Regions from separate parts of the Streptomyces diversicolor genome, predicted to be linked through region 3. Evidence: riboswitches for the same ligand, from Rfam matches in the RefSeq annotation. Region 3 holds a riboswitch; each other region holds the start of a gene.

Region 1 (3,496 bases), on a different contig from region 3:
ACTGCGCACTTTGCCCGTTGAGTTCACGCCCGTCCGGGAAGCGAACGGAATGGGTGATTCCGGAGCCCCTTGCCCCGACGGAAGGTGACAGGCCCTCAAGTCTGTGATCTTCACGTGATCTGCGCGGCATGAACTTGTGACAGGCGATCGGGTGCCGATACGTTCACCCCTCGGTGCGGTACTCCGGTGTGGCCTGCCGCGCCGGTCAGTGCTGTCGCGCGAAAGGCTTCCGCATGCTCTCCGGGAACGGTCGTCACCGTCGGCCCCGTCAGGCTCCGGCCTTCGTCGTCGCGGCCGGAGTGACCGGCTCCGCGATCGCCATCCCGCTGCTCGGCGCCACCGGCGCGAGCGCCGCCGACGGCACCACATGGGACCGGGTCGCCGAGTGCGAGAGCGGCGGCTCGTGGAGCGCCAGCACCGGCAACGGGTACTTCGGCGGGCTGCAGATCTCACAGCAGGACTGGGACAGCCACGGCGGTCTTGAGTATGCGACGACCCCGGACCAGGCCAGCCGTTCGCAGCAGATAGCCGTCGCCGAGAAGATCCTCGCCGACCGGGGCACCACCCCGTGGGCGACCTGCGCCCTGCTCTCCGGGCTCACCTCGACATCGGGCTCCGTCGGCGTCGACACCGGCGTGACCGGCGGCGGTTCGACCGGCTCGAAGGGCTCCACGAAGTCCTCCGGGCCGTCAGATACGCAGAAATCGCTGGATTCCACCGATTCGCCGGAAGGATCCGGCTCCTCCGGATCGTCCGGCTCCTCCGACCCGTCCTCGTCCTCCGACACGGCGGTTTCCGGTGCGGAGACCTCGCCGTCCGCCTCGCCCTCGCCCAGCGAGAGCGCCGGCCGCGAGGGGGAGGGCGGCCGTACGTCCTCCGCCGAGCCCGGCCGGTCGGACCCGTCCGAGCCCGGCGCCTCGCCTGAGGACGGCTCACCCACGGAGGAGCCCGAGTCCGCGGCCTCGGGCAATTCCTGGCGCAGCGGAGGCTCCTGGAGCCTCGTCGACACCGGATCGCTCGGCGGCGGTCGCCACCGGGGCGACAGCGCGGACGAAAACGGGGCAACCGGTACGGCTGACCCGGAGTCAGGCCCGTCCGGGCGGCACGCCTACACCGTGCGCGCCGGCGACACCCTCGCCTCCATCGCCGACTCCCTTGACGTGGACGGCGGCTGGCGGGCGCTCTACGCCGCCAACGAGAAGGCCATCGGCGCCGACCCGAACCACATCGCCGCCGGTCAGACCCTGGACGTCGGGGTCGAAACGGGCGAAAAGTAGCGGGAGCTGACGTCCCGTTTCGTGGGTGATATCCGGTTTGCTGAAAGTGTGGGATGAGTCTCAGAAGCCCTGATCGTCTTTGAAATTCCGGCGATCGCGTGCCTACGGTCATGACCGCTCGCCACCGCGAGCCCCGGCTGCCGCAACGCCGAGTCCTGCCAGCGGCCGTACGGGAACAGTCGTCGCGTCAAGCGCCGTAGGCAGGAGCGGGGGACCCAAGGTAAGTGCCGCGCCGGTCGGTTGACCGAAGCGGCTCGGGGTGAAGCCACGCCTCCACACGGAGACGTGGCCGGGCAACTCAACCGGCCCGAACCCGACAGCTCACCTCGCAGGCGTCGGTGAGGGGAACCATCCATGCTGTTCTTCGGCAAGGGCAAGCACCGTCGTCCGTCCAAGGTCACCCGTGTCGTGGCGCTCGCCGGTGTCGCCGGCGCCGCCGTCGCCGCCCCGCTGATGGCGGCCGGCAACGCCTCCGCGGCCACCGCCTCCGAGTGGGACGCCGTCGCCCAGTGCGAGTCCGGCGGCAACTGGTCCATCAACACCGGCAACGGCTACTACGGCGGCCTGCAGTTCTCGGCCTCCACCTGGGCCGCGTACGGCGGCACGCAGTACGCGGGCACCGCCGACAGGGCCAGCAAGTCGCAGCAGATAGCGATCGCCGAGAAGGTCCTCGCGGGTCAGGGCAAGGGCGCCTGGCCGGTCTGCGGCAAGGGCCTGTCCGGCGCCGCCTACGGCGGTGGCTCCGCGTCCGGCGGCAACACCGGCTCCTCGAACTCCACCACGGGCAGCGGCACCTCGAACTCCGGCAGCGGCACCGGCTCCTCGAACACCGGCACGGGCTCCTCGAATGCCGGTACCGACCGCTCCACCGAGCGGCAGTCCGCCTCCCGTTCCGCCGACCGCCCGGCCGCCGGCAAGACGGTCACCACCCCGACCGGCAAGCAGGTCAAGAAGGGTGACGGCGAGTACAAGGTCGTCACCGGCGACACCCTCAGCTCGATCGCCCAGCGGCACGGGGTGAAGGGCGGCTGGCAGAAGCTGTTCCAGCTGAACCAGGACATCGTCGAGAACGCCGACCTCATCTACCCGGGCCAGCTGCTGCACCTGAAGTGACAGCCGGCCGGCAGCCCGGCCACAGCCCCGGCACAGCGGCGCCCGCCACCCTGGAGGGCGCCCCGTGCCCGCCCCGTCCCCACGGAACCCCCGCCCCGACGCGTCTTCCCCCGTACGCGCCGGGGCGGGCCCTTTCCCACCGCCCCCCTTGCACGGCCGGCCCACCCACCCCCTCCCGCCCCGCCTCTCCATGGCGTCCAGGACCGGCGACGGCATCACGGCCGTCCGCCGCGCCTTGCACGACGAGGCCGCGGCGCCGACCCGTCAGGACCGAGCCGCGCAGCGGTCACCGGGACGCGGTCCCTCGGGTTCCGCCTGATCGCCCGCCTCCAGCGCTGCCCCGGCCGCCCTCCCGGGTGTCGTCCCCCGGCGCGCCCACCCCGTGGCCGCTCCTCCCCGACCCAGGGCTGCCCCCGTGGCGTGCCCCCTCTTGTTTGCCGGTCCTTCTTCTTCTCGTTCTGTTGCCGCTGGTGTGGCCGCGGTTTTTGGGCCGTTCCTTTGTTCCGGTTGGAAACAATGTGTACCGTCAGCCTGTCGTCACCCTGTCCACGGGGCGGTCGGCGACCGGCCGGGGGCCCCGGTCCGGTTAGGCTCTAGTCGCAAGGCGCACAGCCCCGCACTTCCAGCGTCACATTCCAAGAAGGAGATGCTCGTGCCGTCCATCGACGTCGTCGTAGCCCGGGAAATCCTGGACTCCCGAGGCAATCCCACGGTCGAGGTCGAGGTCGGCCTCGACGACGGCAGCACGGGTCGTGCCGCCGTCCCGTCCGGCGCCTCCACCGGCGCCTTCGAGGCCATCGAGCTGCGCGACGGTGACCCCAACCGCTACCAGGGCAAGGGCGTCGAGAAGGCCGTCCTCGCCGTCATCGAGCAGATCGGCCCGGAGCTGGTCGGCTACGACGCCACCGAGCAGCGCCTGATCGACCAGGCCATGTTCGACCTGGACGCCACCGACAACAAGGGCTCGCTCGGCGCCAACGCCATCCTGGGCGTCTCCCTCGCCGTCGCCCACGCCGCCTCCGAGGCCAGCGACCTCCCCCTCTTCCGCTACCTGGGCGGCCCGAACGCGCACCTGCTGCCGGTGCCGATGATGAACATCCTGAACG
Region 2 (3,496 bases), on a different contig from region 3:
CGGCCCCTGGTCGCACCACTACCCCGACCGGGACCTGTCACCCGGACCGGCGATCGGCTTCCTCCAGGAGACCCTGCGCTGGTGGGACCACTGGCTGAAGGGCGGCCCACCGTCCGGCCCTCCCTGCGGCCCACCGTCCGGCCCTCCCCGCGGCTCCGCGGCAGACACTCCCCGCGGCTCCGTACTCGCCACTTCCGACACCTCCGTGCGTGCCGCCTCCCGTGGCTCCGTATCCGCCGCTCCCCGTGGCTCCGTATCCGCCGCTCCCCGTGGCTCCGTGGGCGCGCGTCCGGTGATGTCCGAACCGGTCCTGCGCGCGTACGTCGTCGAGTCCCACCGCCCGGACGCGGCCCGCGCCGCCCTCCCGGGCCGCTGGGTCGGCGAACCCGCCTGGCCGTCCCCCAACGTGACGAGCGTCGCCCACGACCTCCCAGGCACCCCGGTCCTGGTGCGTTCGCCCCTGCACACCGGCGTGGACGCGGGGCGGTTCCGCCCCGTCGGCGACGAGGCCGACCTGCCGCCCGACCAGCGGGCCGAGGACGGACGGTCCGTCTGCTTCGACTTCGCGGTGACCGAGGAGACCTGGGTGCTCGGGCGGCCCAGGGTGCGGCTGCGTCTGGTCCGGCCGACGCCGCGGACGCACCTGGTCATCCGGGTCTGCGACGTCGCCCCGGACGGCGCGTCGACCCTGGTCGCCAGGGGCGTACTGGACCTGGCGCCGCCCGGCCACCAGGAGGCGGCGCCCCGATCACCGAGCGACACGCAGGAAGCGGGGCCCTGTTCACAGGACGGCTCGCAGGAGGTGGCGCCCCCGGGCGGCACCCAGGAGGCGAAGGAGGCGATCGTCGAACTGGGCGGCGCCGGGTACGCCTTCCCGCCCGGTCACCGCATCCGCCTCGCGGTCTCCTCCGCGTACTGGCCGTGGGTCTGGCCCTGGCCCGAATCGGCGGCGGGCTGCACGCTCGACCCGGCGGGCAGTTCGCTCGAACTGCCGGTGCGAACCAGGGCGTCGGGCCCGGCGGTCGTCTTCGAGGAACCCGAGCAGGGCCGAGCCGCTGGGCGCGGGCGAGTCCGTCACGCTGGACGGGCCGCGCCCCGGGCGGCTCGTGGTGCGGGACGTCGCCGTGGACGAGTGGCGGCTGGAGGTGTCCCCGTGCCGCGAGGGCACGCGCGCGTACCCGGACGGTCTGGAGTGGACCGAGGACGCGACGGAGGCGTACTCGATCGCCGGGAACGACCCGCTGTCGGCCCGCGCCCGTTCGGAGCGCTCGGTGCGGCTGCACCGCCCGGATCTGCCGTGGGACACGACGGTCCAGGTGCGTTCGGAGATCTCCTGTGACGTCGGCCACTTCGTCACCGCCGACGAGATGGTCTGCACGACGGGCGGCGAAGTGGTCTTCCACCGGACCTGGGAGAAGCGAATTCCGCGGACCATGACATGAAGTGCCCGATTTGCCGCTATTAGCACCCCAATTCCCCTTGACACCGAATGCACTTGAGCTTCGAGGGGAGTGACGTGAGTCACCCTTCATCGTGCCACGGCACCCCGGCCGCGGACCCCACCGCCCTTTCCCGAATGCCGAGTTGATGCTTGGCAATAGCAAAGGATCAAGCGACCCATACATCTCAATCGCATGTCAATTGGTACGAGCAGGGAATCCACCACTTGTTTCCGACATGTGCGGTCGCATAGCTTCCGGGCCAGTCGGATGGACGCCGAATCCTGCCGCCACCCGACTTGACCCATCGACGAACCACATTTCGTACGGCAGGAGCGGGGGACCCAGGTAAGCCGCCGGGCCGGACGGCACAGCCGACCGGAACGGCTAGGGGTGAAGTCGCGTCGCCTTTCGGCGGCCGGCCGGGCATCTCCCCAGCCCGAACCCGACAGCTCACCTCGCAGGCGCCGGAGAGGAACATCGCCATGTCTGCAGCCGCTCGGCACCGCCGCCCCCGCACCAACCGCCTCGTCCGCACCCTCGCCGTGGCCGGCACCGGAGCCGCCGTGCTCGCCCTGCCGCTCCTCGGCGCCACCGGCGCCCACGCCGCCACTCCCGCGACCGTGACGACGGCCGGCACGACGCCTGCCGGGTACCCGGACAACCTCGACGGCTGGATCCGCGAATCGCTCGCCATCATGGCGGAGAAGAACATCCCCGGCACCTACAACGGCATCCACCGCAACATCATGCGCGAGTCCTCGGGCAACCCGCGGGCCATCAACCTCTGGGACTCCAACGCCGCCAAGGGCATCCCGTCCAAGGGCCTGCTCCAGGTGATCGACCCGACGTTCAACGCCTACCACGTGGACGGGACGTCGTACGACATCTACGACCCGGTCGCCAACATCACGGCCGCCTGCAACTACGCCGCCAAGCGCTACGGCTCGATCGACAACGTCAACGGCGCCTACTGACACACCCCGTCACGGAAACAGTCTTTCGAGGACGACGGCCACGCCGTCGTCCTCGTTCGACAGGGTGACCTCGTCGGCCACCGCCTTCAGCTCGGGGTGGGCGCCGGCCATCGCCACCCCGTGGGCGGCCCAGTCGAACATCGGGATGTCGTTCGGCATGTCACCGAAGGCGACGGCCCCTTCAGGCGCCAGCCGAAGGTGCTCGGCGGCCAGTGCCAGACCCGTGGCCTTGGTGATACCGCAGGGCTGCAACTCGACGGTCCCGGGCCCCGACATCGTCACGGTCGCCAGGGAGCCCACGACCGCGCGCGCCGTCGCCGCCAACTCGTCGTCGGACAGGGCGGGGTGACGCAGCAGCACCTTGCTGATGGGCGCGCACCACAGATCGTCGCGCCGCTCGACGCGGACGGCGGGCAGGGTCGGATGCGGCATCAGATACCCGGGCTCGATGAGCGTGAGGCCGCTCACCCCGTCCTGGTCGACGGCCGCGTACACCTGCCCCACCTCGGCCTCGATCTTGCCGAGCGCGGTCTCGGCCAACTCCCGGTCCAGGGTGACCGACCACAGCAGGCGGTCCGCGGCGGCGTCGTACACCTGCGCGCCCTGTCCGCACACCGCGAGCCCCCCGCGGCCCAGCGTGTCGAGCAACGGCCGCACCCGTGGCGCCGGGCGGCCCGTGACCACCAGGTGCCGGGCGCCGGCCCGTGCCACGCGCGCGAGCGCGGCGAGGGACCGGTCGGAGAGCGTGTCGTCGCCACGCAGGAGCGTTCCGTCAAGGTCGGTGGCGACGAGTGAATATGCGGGAGGAGCGGCCATGACCAGAGAATACGGACAGCGGGCCGCCGCGACTCACCGCTCCTCGCGGCCCTTGCGTTCCTCCTGCTCGGCGACCCGCGCGTCGGGTGTGGCGCGGGCCTCAGGCACGGGCCTCACGGGCGGGCCTCCGCCAGGTGCTGCGCCAGGTGCCGCGCCAGGCGCGGCGAGGCGAACTCGGTGCCGCACACGAAGCGCATCACCGGACCGTAGGAGGCCGCGGCGGGCAGACCGGTGAAGTAGAGGCCGGGGATGGAGGAGACATAG
Region 3 (3,496 bases):
TCCGGGTCTCGTCCTGCGGGTCGGTCGAGGACTGCAACTCGGCGAGGTAGCCGGTGCGTTCGAGCACCGCCTCCAGGACGGTCGCCGGGCCCGCGCCGGACTCGACGATCGTACGCAGCTCCTCCATCAGCGTGTTGAACCGCTGGACGGCGTTGGTGGACCGGGCGGCCATGCCGTACGCCTCGTCCACGCGGCGCAGCGCCTGCGCGAAGCTGATCTTCTCGCGCTGGGCGAGTGCGTCGATCATCGCCTCGGCGCGCTCGCCGATGCCGCGCTTGGGCACGTTCAGGATGCGGCGCAGCGGGACCGAGTCCTCGGGGTTGGCGAGCACCCGCAGATAGGCGAGGACGTCGCGGACCTCCTTGCGTTCGTAGAAGCGGACACCGCCGACGACCTTGTAGGGCAGGCCGACGCGGATGAAGACCTCTTCGAAGACACGGGACTGGGCGTTGGTGCGGTAGAACACGGCGATATCGCCGGCCTTGGCCTCGCCCGCGTCGGTCAGCCGGTCTATCTCGTCGGCGACGAACTGTGCCTCGTCGTGCTCGGTGTCCGCGACATACCCGGTGATGGTGGCGCCCGCGCCCGCGTTGGTCCACAGGTTCTTGGGGCGGCGGGACTCGTTGCGCTCGATGACGGCGTTGGCTGCGGACAGGATCGTCTGCGTGGAGCGGTAGTTCTGCTCCAGGAGGATCGTCGTCGCGTCCGGGTAGTCCTCCTCGAACTGGAGGATGTTGCGGATGGTCGCGCCGCGGAAGGCGTAGATCGACTGGTCGGCGTCGCCCACGACGCACAGTTCGGCGGGCGGCAGGTCGTGCTCGCCCGGCGGCACGTCCACGGGGTGCTCGGCGGTTCCGACGAGTTCGCGCACCAGGGCGTACTGGGCGTGGTTGGTGTCCTGATACTCGTCCACGAGCACATGGCGGAAGCGGCGGCGGTAGTGCTCGGCGACGTCCGGGAAGGCGCGCAGCAGATTGACCGTCGTCATGATCAGGTCGTCGAAGTCCAGCGCGTTCGCCTCGCGCAGCCGGGACTGGTACAGCGCGTACGCCTGGGCGAGGGTCTTCTCGAAGTCTCCCCCGGACTCCGTCTGGGAGGTGCCCCCAGCCGCCTGGGCGGCGAAGTCCTCCTCGTCGATCAGCTCGTTCTTCAGGTTGGAGATCTTGGCGCTGAAGGACTTGGGCGGGAAGCGCTTCGGATCGAGGTCCAGGTCGCGGCAGACCAGGGCCATCAGACGCTTGGAGTCGGCGGCGTCGTAGATCGAGAAGGACGAGGTGAAGCCGAGGCGCTTGCTCTCCCGGCGCAGGATGCGCACGCAGGCGCTGTGGAAGGTCATCACCCACATCGCGTTGGCGCGCGGGCCGACCAGCTGCTCGACGCGTTCCTTCATCTCGCCCGCGGCCTTGTTGGTGAAGGTGATCGCGAGGATCTGCCCCGGGTGCACCTTGCGCTCCGCCAGCAGATGGGCGATGCGGTGCGTGAGCACCCGGGTCTTGCCGGAGCCCGCGCCGGCCACGATGAGCAGCGGGGAGCCGGCGTGCACGACGGCGGCGCGCTGGTTGTCGTTCAGCCCGTGCAGGAGCGTGGCCGGGTCGATGACCGGCCGTGGGGCGCCGTTGCCGTAGTAGGAGTCCCGGGCCGGGGGCACGTCGAACTTCCCGCCGAACAGATCGTCCGGAACCGGCTCCGGAGCGTGATCGTCCTCGGGCGGTGGCGGGGGTTCCTCCTCCTGCCCGCGGGGGGCTCGGAGGTCCGCCAGGAAGCTGTCGTCAAAGAGGCTGCTCATCGCTCTCCGAGTCTAGGCCGCGCCACCGACAACCCGCCGCCGCCCCGGGAAGACGGCCCGGTTCCTGCGGCGGATCCGATCCGGGCGCGGGCCGCGCGGACCGTTCACCGTACGGAATCACCCTGTCACCCAGACGGAATCCCTCCATCAGGTCACGAAAATGTATCGGGCATATCACCCATCAACCTTCACAGGGGCCACACGAGTTGGCTAGCGTGCCGGGCAGGCCGTACGACCCCCACCGGCGAACGTCGCCGGGCCGCACGGCCTCCGCCGAGTCCGGCGCGCCCGCATGGTGCGCGGAGCCGGGGACCCACACCGACCTTGGGGTGAATCGGCCCAACCCCCGCGCGGGGAGGGGCCGTAGGGCAACCCTTCCGAACCACCCGCCCGAACCCGACAGCTAACTCGGTAGGCGGAACACGGAAGGAGTCGCCTCCCTTGGCGTCGCATCGCAAGTCACGCTCCGCGGGTACCCGCGCGGCCGGCATACGGACCCCCGCCCTGGCCACCGCCGCCCTCACCTCCGTGGCCCTGCTCTCCCAGACGGCGAACGCCGCCCCCTCCCCCGACGGCGACCGGCCGAGCGTGGAGGAGGTGCAGAGGAAGGTCGACGACCTGTACCGGCAGGCCGAGTCGGCGACGGAGAAGTACAACGCGGCCAAGGAGAAGACCGGCAAGCAGCGCAAGCAGGTCGACACCCTCCTGGACGATGTCGCACGGCGCACGGACCGGCTCAACAAGGCCCGTGAGGAACTGGGGGCGTTCGCCGCCGCGCAGTACCGGACCGGGGCCGCCGCCCCCGACACCGCCACCTTCCTGCTCGCGGACACCCCGCAGGACTACTTCGACCGGACCCAGCTGATGAGCCGGCTGACCTCGCGCCAGAAGACCGCGGTCGACGACTACGTCACCGAGCAGTCGGCGACCATGAAGAAGCGGCGGGAGGCCACGAAGAGCCTGGAGACACTGACCGAGTCGCAGGACGAACTCCACACCGCCAAGGCCACCGTCCAGAAGAAGCTCTCCACCGCGCGCCAGTTGCTGTCCAAGCTGACGGCGGAGGAGAAGGCGCGGCTCGCGGCGATCGAGAAGCGCAAGCAGCAGGAGGCCGCGCGGAAGGCGGCCGAGCTGGCCAAGAAGCAGGCGGAGCAGGAGGCGGCACGGCAGAAGAGCGACGCGTCGAACTCCACGGACTCGCCGTCGTCTTCTTCCTCTTCATCGTCTTCTTCGTCTTCTTCGTCTTCTTCGTCTTCTTCGTCTTCGTCCGGTTCCGGCTACGCCACCAAGGCCGAGAAGGCGATCGCGTTCGCCCGCGCGCAGATCGGCAAGCCGTACGTCTGGGGCGCCACCGGACCCGACTCCTACGACTGCTCGGGGCTCACCCAGGCCGCCTGGAAGGCCGCGGGCGTCAGCCTGCCGCGCACCACCTACAGCCAGGTCGAGGCCGGCACCACGGTCTCCCTCGCCAACGCACAACCCGGTGACCTGGTCTTCTTCTACGACGACGTCAGCCACGTGGGTCTCTACATCGGCAACGGCATGATGATCCACGCCCCGAAGCCGGGCGCCTACGTCCGCGAGGAGTCGATCTACTACGCCGGGGACTCGATCATCCACAGCGTGGTACGGCCGGCCTGACCCGGCAGAGATCCGCGTCCACGCCCGCGTGGCGGCGTTCCCGATCCCGCCGTGTCCCGCGCCCGCGCG
Region 4 (3,496 bases), on a different contig from region 3:
GATCTCGGGCGTGTACGCGGTGTCCGCGCTGCCGCTGCGGCGCACCCGGTAGCGGCGGTGCTTGGCGTTCGACTCCAGGTAGTCGGCCAGGATCGCCTCGCGCTCCACGCCGAGGGCCAGCAGGGTCACGGCGATGGACAGGCCCGCGCGGTCCTTGCCCGCCGCGCAGTGCATCAGCGCCGGGACGCTGTCCTCCGCCAGCGCGTGCAGCACCCTGGAGTGCTCGGCGGTGCGCTCCGTGATGATCGAGCGGTACGAGACGATCATCCGGTGCTCGGCCTTTCCGTCGCCCAGCAGCTGCCGCAGCTGGCCGACGTCGCCGTCGCGGACCATCGTCCAGAACTCGGCGCCGTCCGCCGGGTCGGTCAGCGGCAGGTTGACGTTGCGTACGCCGGGCAGCGCGACGTCCGGCCCCTCCAGCTTCTGGTCGGCGGCGTTGCGGAAGTCGAAGATCGTGTGCAGGCCCAGGGAGGAGAGGAACGCGGCGTCGGACTCGGTGGCATGCGCCAGGTGGCCGCTGCGGAACAGCACGCCGGGGCGCACCCGCCGGCCGTCCGCGGTCGGCAGTCCGCCCACGTCACGGAAGTTGCGCACACCGGCGAGTTCGGGCTCGGTCGAGGGGACCTGCTGCGTCACGGAGGCTCCTTGTGGTCGGACCCCGCGACGCGGCTCGTCGACGGGCACGCCGTCGACCATACGACATGGTTTTCCCGCGGCAACGAGTTGTCCACAGGCGTCGCCCCACGGGCCCGCGGCACTTGATGACGTCGAGGCGTGAGCGCAGCCGTGGGCCCTTGTGGCATCCGATGACGGACGGCGCCGAGGACGGTCGTACCCGGCTCCTGGGCGACGCAGCGATACGGCGACCCGTTCCGGCGTACGGCTGGCGGACTCGATCCGCCGGCGTCGTATAAATGCCGCTAAACGGGCGAAATGCCTCGTGGTGCGGTGCTGTTGGCGTCCAGGTCGTCGCGGAGTCCGGTGTGCGGCCCGTGGCGCGCGGTCCTTCGACCACATCACCTCTGACCCTTATGGCCGAATTGCGGGTTATGCGATGGAGGGCGTGAGGAGCGTCATAGCCGTGACGGTGCGTCGTCCGTCATGACCACGTAATGCACAAGCCCCTTGCGGGACTTGGGAAGGCTCGCCACCCGGAGATGCACGGACGGTGACCGGGAATTCCCGTGACGGATCAACGGAAACGCGCACCGGGTGAAGCGGCTCCTTGTCCGTTCGCGTCCCGCTCGCTTACGTTCGCCACCAATCCGGACGGACCGCCGAATCCTGCCGCCGCCCGGATCCCGACACACCACTCACCCGTGCACGGCAGGAGCGGGGGACCCACCAGGCACGACCGCCTGTCCCGGTCTCCGGGACGGCTAGGGGTGAAGCCGCGCCACGCGCGGCCGGGCAGCTCCAGCCCGAACCCGACAGCTCACCTCGCAGGCGCCGGAGAGGAATTCGCCATGCCCGCGAAGGGTAAGCACCGCCGCCCCAAGTCACAGCGCCTCACCCGCTCCCTCGCCGCCGCCGGAACCGGCGGCGCCGCGCTCGCCCTGCCGCTGATCGGCGCCGCCGGGGCACACGCCGCCACCCCCGAGACGGCACCCCACGCCGCCGCGCAGCAGTCCGTCCCATCAGGCGCCGGCACCGTCGAGAAGAAGACGGGCGCCGCTGACTCCGGCACCCGGACCTACTCGGTGCGGCCCGGCGACTGGCTCGCCAAGATCGCCGAGGAACAGGGCGTCGGCGGCGGCTGGCAGCGGATCTACCAGGACAACCGTGAGGCGATCGGCGGCAATCCCTCGCTGATCCACCCCGGTCTGAAGCTCACGCTCGGCGAGCGGGCCGCGACGGGGACCGGCTCCTCGTCGTCCACCGAGCCTTCCTCCGCGAAGTCCTCGTCCGACAGGTCCGGCGGGTCCGACGGGTCCTACGGGTCCGCACAGCCGTCGACGCCGCCGTCGTCCGACACCTCGTCCGACAGTGCTCCGGTCGCCCAGAACACCGGGGCCGCCGACACCGCCGCCACCACCGGCTACGGCCTCCCCGTCGACGGCGCCCGCATCGGGACCGCCTACCGCACGGCGGGCAGCATGTGGTCCAGCGGCTATCACACCGGTGTCGACTTCGTCGTCCCGACCGGCACCTCGCTCAAGGCGGTCGGCGCGGGCACCGTCGTCTCCGCCGGCTGGGGCGGCGCCTACGGCAACCAGGTGGTCCTCAGGCTCGGCGACGGCCACTACGCGCAGTACGCCCACCTGTCACAGCTGTCCGTCTCGGCCGGCCAGACCGTGACCCCGGGCCAGCAGGTCGGCCTGTCCGGTGCGACCGGCAATGTGACGGGCCCGCACCTGCACTTCGAGATACGCACCACGCCGAACTACGGCTCGGACGTCGACCCGCTCGCCTACCTCCGCTCGCACGGCGTCACCGTCTGACGCAGCGGCACCCCCACACGGGGAGGGGCGCACCGGGAACCCGGTGCGCCCCTCCCCGTGTGGGCCCTGCGGGCACGGCAATTCTCAGCCCAACACCCCTGCCGTCCGGCCTATTCCCGCGTTGGGAATCTCTTGGGGAGTGTCTTATCTCACCGTTCGTCAACCCCTTCCTACGATCGCGTAGGTCACATCCGAAGGGGAATCATGGGCCGACGTGGCAGACGATTCGAAGAGTGACAACACAGCTGTGATCGGGTCGTACGTGGCGGTGGGGGACAGCTTCACCGAGGGCGTCGGCGACCCCGGCCCCGACGGGGCGTTCGTCGGCTGGGCCGACCGGTTCGCGGTCCTGCTCGCGGACCGCCGGCCCGAGGGCGACTTCCAGTACACCAATCTCGCCGTGCGCGGGCGGCTGCTCGACCAGATCGTGGCCGAGCAGATCCCCCAGGCGGTCCAACTCGCCCCGGACCTCGTCTCCTTCTGCGCCGGCGGCAACGACATCCTGCGGCCCGGCACCGACCCGGACGAGGTGGCCGAGCGTTTCGAACGGGCCGTGGCCCGGCTCACCGCGGCGGCCGGCACCGTCATGGTGACGACCGGCTTCGACACCCGCGGCGTGCCCGTGCTCAAGCATCTGCGCGGCAGGATCGCCACCTACAACGGGCACGTCCGGGCGATCGCCGACCGGTACGGCTGCCCCGTGCTCGACCTGTGGTCCCTGAAGGCCGTACAGGACCGCAGGGCCTGGGACGACGACCGCCTCCACCTCTCGCCGGAGGGTCACACCCGTGTCGCGCTGCGGGCCGGCCAGGTCCTCGGCGTCGAGGTCCCGGCCGACCCGGAACAGCCCTGGCCGCCGCTGCCGCCCCGCGGCACCCTCGAAGTGCGCCGCGACGACGTCCACTGGGCCCGCGAGTACCTGGTCCCGTGGATCGGGCGCCGGCTGCGCGGAGAGTCCTCGGGCGACCATGTGACGGCCAAGGGCACGCTCTCCCCGGACGACATCCGGACGCGCATCGCCTCCGTGGCCTGAACCGCCGGGGCGGGGGCCGCAC

Evidence for each region. A riboswitch is a leader RNA that binds a small molecule or an ion and turns the genes downstream of it on or off. The one in region 3 is predicted to bind cyclic di-AMP.
Region 1: it holds a riboswitch for cyclic di-AMP, as region 3 does, so the genes downstream of both, AC27LF_RS20300 (transglycosylase family protein) here and AC27LF_RS18340 (C40 family peptidase) in region 3, are expected to answer to the same signal.
Region 2: it holds a riboswitch for cyclic di-AMP, as region 3 does, so the genes downstream of both, AC27LF_RS21315 (transglycosylase SLT domain-containing protein) here and AC27LF_RS18340 (C40 family peptidase) in region 3, are expected to answer to the same signal.
Region 4: it holds a riboswitch for cyclic di-AMP, as region 3 does, so the genes downstream of both, AC27LF_RS00395 (M23 family metallopeptidase) here and AC27LF_RS18340 (C40 family peptidase) in region 3, are expected to answer to the same signal.

The regions. Positions count from the first base shown of each region.
Region 1 is NZ_BAAJXA010000016.1:68,618-72,113, reverse strand. Features, by position in the region: gene AC27LF_RS20310 (cytochrome P450 family protein) at 1-88, shown strand, start outside; gene AC27LF_RS20305 (transglycosylase family protein) at 234-1,277, shown strand; cyclic di-AMP (ydaO/yuaA leader) riboswitch at 1,460-1,627, shown strand; gene AC27LF_RS20300 (transglycosylase family protein) at 1,632-2,390, shown strand; gene eno (phosphopyruvate hydratase) at 3,043-3,496, shown strand, end outside.
Region 2 is NZ_BAAJXA010000017.1:96,348-99,843, reverse strand. Features, by position in the region: gene AC27LF_RS21325 (CocE/NonD family hydrolase) at 1-1,339, shown strand, start outside; gene AC27LF_RS21320 (hypothetical protein) at 1,317-1,442, shown strand; cyclic di-AMP (ydaO/yuaA leader) riboswitch at 1,738-1,921, shown strand; gene AC27LF_RS21315 (transglycosylase SLT domain-containing protein) at 1,925-2,416, shown strand; gene AC27LF_RS21310 (HAD family hydrolase) at 2,426-3,232, opposite strand; gene AC27LF_RS21305 (NAD(P)-binding domain-containing protein) at 3,346-3,496, opposite strand, start outside.
Region 3 is NZ_BAAJXA010000014.1:68,413-71,908, reverse strand. Features, by position in the region: gene pcrA (DNA helicase PcrA) at 1-1,786, opposite strand, end outside; cyclic di-AMP (ydaO/yuaA leader) riboswitch at 2,048-2,219, shown strand; gene AC27LF_RS18340 (C40 family peptidase) at 2,228-3,427, shown strand.
Region 4 is NZ_BAAJXA010000001.1:91,021-94,516, forward strand. Features, by position in the region: gene AC27LF_RS00390 (tyrosine-protein phosphatase) at 1-636, opposite strand, end outside; cyclic di-AMP (ydaO/yuaA leader) riboswitch at 1,305-1,462, shown strand; gene AC27LF_RS00395 (M23 family metallopeptidase) at 1,467-2,441, shown strand; gene AC27LF_RS00400 (SGNH/GDSL hydrolase family protein) at 2,689-3,474, shown strand.